3 regions of the Arthrobacter tumbae genome follow, and region 1 is predicted to be linked to each of the others. Evidence: riboswitches for the same ligand, from Rfam matches in the RefSeq annotation. Region 1 holds a riboswitch; each other region holds the start of a gene.
The links. A riboswitch is a leader RNA that binds a small molecule or an ion and turns the genes downstream of it on or off. The one in region 1 is predicted to bind S-adenosylmethionine.
Positions count from the first base shown of each region.

Region 1 (3,797 bases):
TATCCGCATCCGCGGTTGATGCCGGAGTTCTGGGAGTTCCCGACGGTGTCGATGGGGATCGGGCCGATGAACGCGATCTATCAGGCGCAGTCCAACCGGTATCTGCAGAACCGTGGGTTGAAGGACACGTCCGGGCAGCAGGTGTGGGCGTTCCTCGGGGACGGGGAGATGGATGAGCCGGAATCGCGTGGCCTGTTGCAGTTGGCGGCGAATGAGAATCTGGACAACCTGAACTTTGTGATCAACTGCAACCTGCAGCGCCTGGACGGGCCGGTGCGCGGTAACGGCAAGATTATGCAGGAACTCGAGGCGTTCTTCCGCGGTGCGGGGTGGAACGTGATCAAGGTGGTCTGGGGCCGGGAGTGGGATGACCTGCTCGCCAAGGACACCGGCGGGGATCTGGTGACGATCATGAATGAGACCCTCGACGGGGATTACCAGACCTACAAGGCGGAGTCCGGTGGGTTCGTGCGGGATCATTTCTTCGGGAAGACCCCGGCCACGAAGGATCTGGTGGCGGATATGACCGATGACCAGGTGTGGGGGCTCAAGCGTGGCGGGCATGATTACCGGAAGGTGTACGCGGCGTACAAGGCTGCCACCGAGTTCAAGGGCAAACCCACCGTCATCCTCGCCAAAACGGTGAAGGGTTACGGGCTGGGCACCCACTTCGAGGGCCGTAACGCGACCCACCAGATGAAGAAACTCACCAACGCTGACCTCAAGGCGTTCCGGGACCACCTCCGCATCCCAATCACCGACGAGGCGTTGGAGGCCGACCCGTATGCGCCTCCCTATTACCACCCCGGCACTGAGGCGAGGGAGATTCAATACTTGCTGGACCGGCGTCGTGCCCTGGGTGGGTTTGTCCCCCAGCGCCGTACCGAGGCGGCGGCCCTGGAACTGCCGGGGGACAAGGCCTACGAGGTCGCGAACCGCGGCTCCGGCAAGCAGCAGGCCGCCACCACGATGGCCTTCGTCAGGCTCCTGAAAGACCTCATGCGGGACAAGGGGCTAGGGTCGCGGATCGTGCCCATCGTGCCGGATGAATCGCGGACCTTTGGCATGGACGCGTTCTTCCCGACAGCGAAGATCTACAATCCGGAGGGCCAGAACTACCTTTCGGTAGACCGCGAACTGGTCCTCGCCTACAAGGAATCGATCCAGGGCCAGATCCTGCACCCGGGGATCAATGAGGCCGGTGCCGTGGCCGCCTTCACGGCCGCCGGAACGGCGTACGCCACTCACGGTGAACCGTTGATCCCGATCTACGTGTTCTACTCGATGTTCGGATTTCAGCGCACCGGCGACTCCTTCTGGGCTGCCGGTGACCAGATGACCCGCGGTTTCATCATCGGTGCCACCGCCGGCCGCACCACGCTCACCGGCGAAGGCCTCCAGCACGCCGACGGACACTCACCCATTCTCGCTTCCACCAATCCAGCCGTTGTCACCTACGACCCTGCCTACGGGTATGAGCTGGGCATCATTATGCGCGCGGGGCTGGAACGCATGTATGGCCCGGATTCCACAGATCCGAATGTCATGTACTACCTGACCGTCTACAACGAGCCCATCATCCAGCCGCCGCTGCCCGAGGAGTTGGATGCCGACGCGGTGGTGCGCGGCCTCTACCGGCTGAAACCAGGCAACGACGACGACGACGGCGGCCGGCCGAAGGCGCAGATCCTCGCCTCAGGCGTAGCAGTGCCCTGGGCGCTCGAGGCGCAGGAGCTCCTGACGGATCACTGGGGGGTCTCGGCTGACGTGTGGTCGGTGACCTCGTGGACCGAGCTGCGACGCGACGCACTCGCCGCCGAGGAGGAAGCATTCCTCAATCCCGGCGCTGAGGCCCGCGTTCCCTTCGTCACCCAGCAGCTGGGTGAAGCGCCGGGACCAATCGTGGCCGTTACCGACTATATGAAGGCCGTTCCGGACCAGATCCGCCAGTTCCTGCCGCAGGATTTCGCCACGCTCGGAGCGGACGGGTTCGGCTTCTCCGACACGCGCGCCGCAGCCAGGCGGTACTTCAAGATCGACTCCCACTCCGTCGTCGTACGCACTCTTCAGCTCCTCGCGAAGCGGGGAGAGGTCGACGCCGACGCCCCACGCCAGGCAATGGAGAAGTACGCGCTCCTCACCCTCCCCTGACGTTTTTGTCGCCTAGTTGCGACCTAGAACCACTTTTAACTGCAACTAGGCGACAAAAACTTCAGCAACTCAACCCGTGGATTACATGGAACGTCATGTTCGTGCCGGGGGAATACTCCTGCGCCTACACTGGCCACGGTCATGAGTGCCAGCGCGAAGCCCCGGCTTGCTGGCCAGCAACCCTCCAGCTGCGGTGGGGTGCTCCGGGTGAAGACCTGGCCGCCCGGCACCAGCCGGACGGCAAGCGCGGCCCGCGGTGCTCCCACCATGCCGGGCCCATGCCAAAGGAGCCTTGAATGTCCAACCAATGGTCTTTCGAAACCCGCCAGATTCACGCCGGACAGGAACCGGACAGCACCACGGGTGCCCGTGCCCTGCCGATCTACCAGACCACGTCGTTCGTCTTCCCCAGCGCCGAAAGCGCCGCCAACCGGTTTGCCCTTGCCGAGCTGGCTCCCATCTACACGCGAATCGGAAACCCCACGCAGGATGCGGTGGAGCAGCGGATCGCCAGCCTGGAAGGCGGACTGGGCGCGCTGCTGCTCAGCTCCGGCCAGGCGGCGGAGACCTTCGCCATCCTGAACGTCGCCGAGGCGGGTGACCACGTGGTTGCCAGCCCCAGCCTGTACGGCGGCACCTACAACCTGCTCGCCCATACGCTGAAGAAGTTCGGCATTTCCGTCACGTTTGTGGAGGATCCGGACAATCTGGAGCAGTGGCGGGACGCTGTGCAGCCCAACACCAAGCTCTTCTTCGCGGAGGTGGTTTCCAACCCGCGGCAGGACGTGCTCGACATTGAAGGAGTGTCCCGAACCGCGCACGACGCCGGTGTGCCCCTGATCGTGGACAACACCCTTGCCACGCCTTACCTGATCCGACCCCTGGAGTGGGGTGCGGACATCGTTGTCCATTCGGCCACCAAGTACCTGGGCGGCCACGGCACCGCGATCGCCGGCGTAATCGTCGATTCCGGTAGGTTCGACTTCGCCAAGGATCCCAGCCGGTTCCCCGGCTTCAACACGCCGGACCCGACATACAACGGTCTGGTGTACGCGCGGGACCTGGGTGCCGACGGTGCCCTTGGGGCCAACCTGTCCTACATCCTCAAGGCCAGGGTTCAGTTGCTGCGGGATCTCGGCTCCGCGGTGTCCCCGTTCAACGCCTTCCTGATTGCCCAGGGCCTGGAAACCCTGAGCCTACGCATGGAGCGGCACGTCTCCAACGCCACGGAGGTAGCCCGGTGGCTGGAAGCACGTGAGGACGTCGAGTCGGTCGCCTATGCCGGACTGCCCTCGAGCGCCTGGTACGAGCGCGGCCGAAAGTACGGCCGCAAGGGGATCGGTGCCATCGTTTCCTTCAACCTGGCCGGGGGCGCGGAGGCCGGCAAGCGCTTCGTGGATGCCCTTGAACTGCACTCACATGTGGCCAACCTCGGTGACGTCCGTTCGCTGGTGATCCACCCGGCGTCGACCACCCACAGCCAGCTCTCCCCGGAACAGCAGGTCATCGCCGGTGTCACCCCTGGCCTCGTGCGGCTCTCAGTGGGAATTGAACACGTCGACGACATCCTGGCGGACCTTGAAGCCGGCTTCAGGGCAGCCAAGGAAGCGGCAGGAGTTTAGGCTCCTTTCAGGAGCGCGCCCAGG
Region 1 covers NZ_JAFBCC010000001.1:1,512,470-1,516,266, reverse strand. The annotation lists gene aceE (pyruvate dehydrogenase (acetyl-transferring), homodimeric type) at 1-2,151, shown strand, start outside; SAM riboswitch class IV at 2,289-2,404, shown strand; gene JOD47_RS07225 (bifunctional o-acetylhomoserine/o-acetylserine sulfhydrylase) at 2,448-3,773, shown strand; gene JOD47_RS07220 (PHP domain-containing protein) at 3,781-3,797, opposite strand, start outside.

Region 2 (3,797 bases), 1.5 Mb from region 1:
GATCCTGATTGTCCTTGGCCTGTCCCTGGGCCAGGCTGGGGTCTACGCCGTGGTGGAGCTGATCGACAAGCTGACCCGCGCGCCCCTGTCCGCCCAGACCACCCGGCTCAATCCGGTTCTGGACGACCGGCAGTACTTCGACCTCACCTACCAATTGCTGAACATCTTTTTTGCGCTGGTTCCCGTGGTGCTTGTGCTCTTCCTGCTCACCGAGCCGGGTAAGTCGGCGTTCCGCCGCATCGGCTTCACCTTCAGCAAGCCGAAGGTCGACTTTGGCCTGGGTGTGGGGCTCGCCGCGGTGATCGGTGTGGGAACACTAGGGGTGTACGCCGCAGGCCGGGCGTTGGGACTCACCACTGCGATCATCCCGACGGCGCTTGACACCTACTGGTGGACGCTGCCGGTACTGGTGCTTTCGGCCGTCCGCCATGCGGTGCTCGAAGAGGTGATTGTGGTGGGCTACCTTTTTGAGCGGCTCCGGGAACTGGGCTGGTCGGTTCCGGTGATCATTGTGGTTTCGGCGCTCCTGCGCGGGAGCTACCACCTGTACCAGGGGATCGGCCCGTTCATCGGCAACGTAATCATGGGCCTTATCTTCGGCTACGCCTACACGCGTACCAAGCGGGTGATGCCGCTGGTCATAGCCCACGCGCTGCTCGATATTGCCGGCTTTGTGGGCTTCGCGATCTTCGGCCCGGCCATCGGCATTGGGAACTAGCGCCGCGATCGGCGTCGTGAGCTAGCCGCATCGGGACCTAGCGCTGCGACCGGTTTCGGGAGCCTGCGAACCAGTCCCGCGAAAGTCCCGCACTAGATCCGGACTGCACCCTTCGGCGTTTCGAACGCTACTGACATGATGCCGGGCGTGCCGTTGGGAGCGATCCACTCGACGTCGACGTCATCCAGGGGGTGGCTGACGGGAGTGCCGAGCCATTCCGTGACGCGTTCAGCGGACCCGGCGATGGTCAGTGCGCTGAGGCGCGCTGACGCGGCCCGAGCGTGGGACGGGTGAAGGGATTCCGTGCCGTCGTCCCAGCGAATCATGTAGGGGACCTGGGGGTCAGCGATGAGGCCCTTGATGCCGATCTGCTGCCAGGTCAGCTCCTGCCCGTCGGGGAACTTGCGGTTCCCGGGAACGGCACTGCGGCCAAGGCGATCCTCGAACGGTGCGAGGTCATCAACGGCAACACACCAGCCCATCCAGCCGCCGCCTGCCTCGGACCGTGCCCGCACAGCCTGGCCGAACGGAGCCTTGTCCGATGCGGGATGGTCGAGGACTTCGACGACCTCGAGGTACTGGCCATTGACCAACGGGACAATCATGTTGCGGGTACCAAACCGCGGGTGTACTCCACCCTTGACGAATTCAACACCGAGGGCGTCGGCAATCCGTTCCGCAGTAGCAGTCAGACCGTCGGGTTCGCAGGCATAAGACACATGATCCAGGCGCATGGCCCCATTTTGGCACTTTGTGATGGACGCCTCGACTAAGGGTTACCTAAGTCACATTCAGGTGGCGGGTGCCACAAGCAAAACCCAAGGTCAGAGCCGGATAGTTGCTTCTGACAGGTAGCCCGGTTCCGAGACCGCCGGAGCTTCCTGCCCGGGACGCCCACTGGGCCTCCCCCTTGAGTGGGGCCGACCGTTTTCCCATAGACGAGAGCGGCCCCACTCAAGCATCTTTGGCGGTGCCGGCCATCGTGAGCGCCGGCCTTCGGGCGCCGGGTCATCGTTTCGCCGCCCGCCCTCGTGAGCGCCGGCCGACTTTCACCGCACGTCACAATAGTTGCTCTCACCCGGGCTGGTCGGGTTTGCTTGAACGAGGTAACGAGTGACAGTGCGGCGGGTTCTGCCCGCCATCAGCCCCGGCTTGCTGTCCGGCAACCCTCCCTCGCGGCGGGGTGCCCCGGGTGACGACCAGGCCCTGCACGCAGTGTGCAGGAGCAAGCGCGATTCAGTAAGGCGGCAGGGTTTTGACAGGCATCACCACAGCGGTTCCGCAGCCGGAAGCGGAGATTGTTGACGGCGTCGTCGTGCAGCGGCTCCGGATCGGCCCGCTGGCGCTGGAAACGGGCGGGAATCTGCCTGACGTCGTCCTTGCCTACGAGACATGGGGCACGCTCAATGCCGATGCCTCCAACGCGGTGCTCATCGAGCACGCGCTCACCGGCAGTTCGCATGTAGCGCGCGGTGAGTCCGCCGAGGATGGTTGGTGGGACGGGCTGGTGGGTCCGGGCAGGACAATCGACACGGACCGCTACTTTGTGGTGTCCATCAATATGCTGGGCGGCTGTTACGGGTCCACGGGGCCGGCATCGCTTGACCCAAATGGGCTGCCGTGGGGTTCACGGTTCCCCTTTGTCACCATCCGCGATTCCGTCCGCGCCGAGGCCCTGCTCGCAGACCTGCTCGGCATTTCCTCCTGGCACTCGGTGCTGGGCGGGTCGATGGGAGGCGCGCGGGCGCTGGAGTGGGCCGTCACTTATCCCCGGCGGGTGCAGCGGTGCGCTGTCATTGCGTGCGGGGCGGCGAGCACGGCGGAGCAGATCGCCTTCGCGCAGACGCAGGTGCAGGCCATCCGCCTCGATCCGCGGTTCACCGGGGGCGACTACTACGGAAGCGCCGGTCCCGAGGATGGGCTGGGCCTTGCCCGGCGCATCGCGCACATCACGTACCGTTCGGAGGCTGAACTCGTGCACCGGTTCGGCCGGGCAGCGCAAGGTGTGGAGGAGCCATTCGGTTCTGCGGTGCCGGGCGGGCGCGGCCGGTACCAGGTGGAGAGCTACCTGGATCATCAGGCGGAAAAGCTGGTCCGCCGGTTCGATGCCAACAGCTACGTCATCCTCACCGAAGCGTTGATGAGCCACGACGTTGCCCGTGACCGTGGCAGTCTCAGCTCTGCGCTCGCTGACACCACGGCCGAGTTCTTTATCGCCGCTGTGGATTCCGACCGCCTCTACTGGCCGCGTCAGTCCGCTGAACTGGCGTCCGCGCTACCCGGGAACGTTGCCGTCCACACCATTGCCTCACCCATCGGCCATGATGCGTTCCTCACGGAGATCGCGCAGCTCGAGCCCGCGCTGGTGGCAGCGTTTTATAGCAACGTTCCAAGCAACACCGACGACGGCGGTGTCCAGGAGACCGCCTCAGAGTCGCGGTTGCGCGCCGGCTAGCGCGGCTTGGAGCCCGGCGGGCTTTCTCCCGCGCCAGGCGGGGCGCTTCCTTGAGCGGTCGCTATCGGCTGGCCTACGGTGAGGACCATGTACCTGGAGAACCTTGTCTTCGATGCAGTTGACCCACAGCGGCTCGGCCGGTTCTGGGAGGCTGTCGTCGGCGGTGAGCGGCTCACAGACGAATTAGACGGCTTCGAAACCCGGCTCACCATCGAGGGTGGACCGGTGCTGGATCTGTGCTTCCAGCGCGTGCCGGATGCGTCACATCTTCCCCCGCGGCTTCACCTTGACCTTCCGGGCGGCAGCCGCCAAAAAGAGGAGGTCGACCGGTTAATCGGGCTGGGGGCACGACACCTCGACATAGGACAGGGAACTGTTCCCTGGGTGGTGCTTGCTGATCCGGAGGGCAATCCATGTTGCGTGATGGATGACAGGGCGGTGTATTCGGAATCCGGACCTATCGCGTCGCTGCCTCTCGATTCCTCCGACCCGGACAGGGATGCGGCGTTCTGGTCCTGGCTGACGGGGTGGACACAGGTGGACGGGGCGCCACGAATCCTGCGCCATCCATCAATGCGTGGCCCCCTTTTTGAGCTGTGTCCTGAACCGGAGCCGAAAGGTCAG
Region 2 covers NZ_JAFBCC010000001.1:2,965,682-2,969,478, forward strand. The annotation lists gene JOD47_RS14015 (CPBP family intramembrane glutamic endopeptidase) at 1-718, shown strand, start outside; gene JOD47_RS14020 (VOC family protein) at 811-1,452, opposite strand; SAM riboswitch class IV at 1,824-1,956, shown strand; gene metX (homoserine O-acetyltransferase MetX) at 1,974-3,173, shown strand; gene JOD47_RS14030 (VOC family protein) at 3,261-3,797, shown strand, end outside.
Region 2: it holds a riboswitch for S-adenosylmethionine, as region 1 does, so the genes downstream of both, metX (homoserine O-acetyltransferase MetX) here and JOD47_RS07225 (bifunctional o-acetylhomoserine/o-acetylserine sulfhydrylase) in region 1, are expected to answer to the same signal.

Region 3 (3,797 bases), 600 kb from region 1:
AGTAGTAGATCGGCATGCCGTTGATCGTGATCTGCAGATCTCCGTCGGGTGTTTCGATGGTGCCCACTTCGCCCGTAACGCCTTCCACTTCAGGGGTCTCGCTGTCGCTGAGCACCGGCGGCCAGGCTTCAAGGCAGCCGCCCTCACAGGCGCTCACTCCGGAGTCTGGTTCGTCATTGGTGAAGTAGTAAACCACCATGCCCTCGGCGTCGACGACGATCTCACCCAGCTCGGATTCCGCGACACCGAGCGGGGTGCCGACGGTTCCGCCGGCCGCTGCCTCGCCGGATGGTTCCTCCGAAGCCGCGGTTGTCTCCGCCTCCGTGGGTTCCGCGCTGGTCGGTTCTGCTGCTGCAGTGGTTTCTGCGGCTGGGGCGTCGGTCTCAGTCTCGGTCGAGGTGGAGCCGCCACAGCCGGTCAGCGCCAACAGGCAAACAGCGATGACGGCGAACAGGACACGCATTGCTTTACTCATGTTGATTCCTCCCGTAAACACCCCCTGGACACCCGGGGGATGGGAGTGGCCACTCGACCCCTCTGCTGGAAAGACGCACGAACCACCCCTGATGGTTCAATCTGCGGACGAACTCACAGGTGAGTCACAGCTTCAGGCGGAGGCGAGCGCCCGTGCGAGGTCCGTCTGCAGATCGGTCACGTCCTCAAGGCCCACCGAGAGCCGGATCACGCCGTCGGACAAGCCGATCGCCGCGCGCCCTCCGGGACCCATCGCACGGTGCGTGGTGGTGGCCGGGTGGGTGATCAGCGTCTTCGAATCGCCCAGGTTATTGGAGATATCGATGATGCTCAGCGCATCGAGCAGCGCGAAGGCGCGCTCCTTCGCCTTCCCCTCGGGTGCGTCCAGTTCAAACGTCACCACGGTGCCGCCTGCTGTCATCTGGGCGGCAGCGAGATCAAACTGCGGGTGGGATTCGAGCAGCGGGTAGCGCACCCAGTTTACTGCCGGTTGGGTTTCCAGCCAGCGGGCCAGGGTCAGCGCCGAGGACGAGGAGTGGTTGACCCGCAGCGAAAGCGTTTCCAGTCCCTTGAGCAGGGTCCATGCATTGAATGAGGACAGCGCTGGCCCGGTGTGGCGCATGAGCGCCTTCACTGGACCCTCGATGAAGTTCCTGCGGCCGAGGATTGCGCCGCCCAGCACCCGCCCCTGCCCATCCATGTGTTTGGTGCCGGAATAGACGACGACGTCGGCACCCAGTTCCGTACACCGCTGCAGCAGCGGTGTGGCGAAGACATTGTCGACGACGACCTGCGCCCCGGCGGCATGGCCGAGCTCGACGACCGCCCGGATGTCGACGATCTCCTGCATGGGATTGGACGGCGATTCGAAGAACACCGCGGTGGTGGGAACGCTCAGCGCTTCCTCCCACTGGCTCAGGTCCCAGCCGTCCACGAAGACTGTCTCCACGCCCCAGCGGGGCAGGACCTCGTTCAGGATGACAAAGCAGGAGCCGAACAGGCTGCGGGAGGCAACTACCCGGTCACCGGCCGCGAGGAGTGCACCGAGTGCGGTGAAGACGGCGGACATGCCGCTGGCGGTGGCGAAACACGCCTCCGCTCCCTCGAGCAGGCGGAGTCGTTCCTGGAACATGGCGACAGTCGGGTTCCCGTACCGGGAGTACACAAACCGGTCCACCTCGCCGGTGAAGGCCGCCTCCGCCGCCGCAGCGGAGGAATACACGAAGCCCGAGTTCAGAAAGAGTGCCTCGGACGTCTCCTCGAAGTTGGACCGTGCCAGCCCGCCACGCACCGCAAGGGTGTCGGAGGACCAGGCGGCGACGTCGTCGTCCGGGCGTTGGATCCGGGGGTAGCCGCCGTTGCCGGCGACGGGCTCACGGCTCGCCGCCGGAGAGAACGACGACGGCGCGGGCTCACTCACGGGCGCGGGCTCACTCACCGGCGTCGTCACGGTCCGCTGCCGGCAGGGCAGCGCCGGTCGGTCCTGTGGTCTCTGAATGCGTGGTTTCGGTATGCACTGTGGTGGCCAGGCCGCTGGAGCGCCAGCCGCCGTCGGCCTCGAAGCCGTGCAGCACGTTGTACGCAGTGTGACCGGCAGCGGTTGCGTTCTGCGCTGCGGCCACGGAGCGGACGCCCGAGCGGCACAGGAAAAGCAGCTCACGGCCCTTGAGGCCGTTCAGCTGGTTGAGGAAAGAGACGTTGCGGGTGCCGTCGGAGCGGTTCCACTCGAGGAAGAGAGGTACGGTCCCGGCGTCGGTGAGGTCGGGGACGCCGACTGCCTGCCACTCCTCAACCGTGCGCACATCCACGAGTACGGCGCCCTTGCTGACGCGCTCAACGGCATCACGGGGAGTGATGTCGCCGGCGTAACCGCCGACGGGCCGGGACTGTGTCCGGGAATGGGGGGTGGAATGCGATGTCACTGTGTCTCCTCACGCTGTGCACGCTGGTGATCATGGAACCTGATCGTTGTGCCGAGTAGTCACCTGAGGCACCCCGCCGTGAAAGAGGGTTGCCGGCCAGCAAGTCAGGGCTTGGCACTGGCGCTCGTTACTCCGGAATGAACGTAGCACCGGCGATGGTACGGCTGCCACGCTGGGCCGTAACGTGCGGTAACGCCTGCGGCGCTCTGAGCTGCGGGCATGGGCCAAAGGTGCCGGTGCGTGGCAGGTTCGTGGGCCAAAGGTGCCGGTGCGTGCCAGATTCGTGGGGACGTCCCCACGATCCTGCCGATTCCCGGCGCGTTTGCCGTCGAGCTGGGAAACAGGCGCGTTTGCGGTCGAACTGGGAGGCCGGCGCGTTTGCGGTCGAGCTAGGAGACGGACTCCACGAGACCGCTCAATTCGTCGGTCAGCTCCGGCGAGACCGTCACCGGCGTTCCGTCGATGGACCCGACCTCGGCGAGCAGACGCACGCTCGAGATCAGCCAGACGCCGTCAGAGACGAACAGGTCTGGTGGCACCAGCGGACCGTAACCCAACTCCCAGCCAGCCTCGCTCGCAGCGGTAAACAGTGCGCCCTGGGAGGTGCCGGGCAGGATTCCGCTCTCCAGCTGCGGCGTGATGAGGTGCTTGACCCCGTCGATTACCCGCGCGATCAGGACGGTCGACGTCGGGCCCTCGAGGACCTTGCCGTCGGACGAGGTGAAGATGACATCATCGGCGCCGCGCGAACGGGCATAGCGGACCGCCGCCATGTTCACCGCGTAGGAGAGGGTCTTGGCTCCCATCAGCAGCCACGGAGCACGCTGGGCGACGGTGCTGTCGTAGCCGCGGTCAAGCAGGAGGACCGACAGCCGCTGTCCGCGCAGCCCGTCCGGTACGGCGGACACCTGGACCCACGCGGTGGCTCCCGCGGCTGGTTCGCCACGGGTGGCTACGAGCTTGACCACGAGTTCACCGTCGTCGTCGGCTTCGGTAAGCGCGGTGGTGATGGCACGTTCCCAGGCGTCCGACGACGGGACGTTGAGTTCCAGCGCGGCGGCGGACGTCGCCAGCCGGGCGAGGTGTGCCTGCAGTTTCCGGGGAGCGCCGTTGACGGCGAGCATGGTCTCAAAGATGCCGTCACCCCGGGTGATCCCGGTGTCGGTGACCATCAGCTGCGGCTGTGCTGCGTCAGCGATGCGGCCATCGGGACAGGCGGAGTCGAGGAACACCAGAACACTCATGCGATCAGCATAGTGACCGGAGCGTCAGGAGCTCGTGTCACTTTCCTCATTCAGCCCGCGCTGTGCGAAGTCTGCTTCGTCGGAAGCTTCCGGCGGCAGGGGATCGGTGGCGTCCGGAACCTGGCCTGGTGCGTAGTCGATGAGCCCGGCGTCGACC
Region 3 covers NZ_JAFBCC010000001.1:913,527-917,323, reverse strand. The annotation lists gene JOD47_RS04375 (COG4315 family predicted lipoprotein) at 1-475, opposite strand, end outside; gene JOD47_RS04370 (O-succinylhomoserine sulfhydrylase) at 608-1,816, opposite strand; gene JOD47_RS04365 (rhodanese-like domain-containing protein) at 1,905-2,396, opposite strand; SAM riboswitch class IV at 2,403-2,528, opposite strand; gene JOD47_RS04360 (aminodeoxychorismate lyase) at 2,786-3,640, opposite strand; gene JOD47_RS04355 (hypothetical protein) at 3,665-3,797, opposite strand, start outside.
Region 3: it holds a riboswitch for S-adenosylmethionine, as region 1 does, so the genes downstream of both, JOD47_RS04365 (rhodanese-like domain-containing protein) here and JOD47_RS07225 (bifunctional o-acetylhomoserine/o-acetylserine sulfhydrylase) in region 1, are expected to answer to the same signal.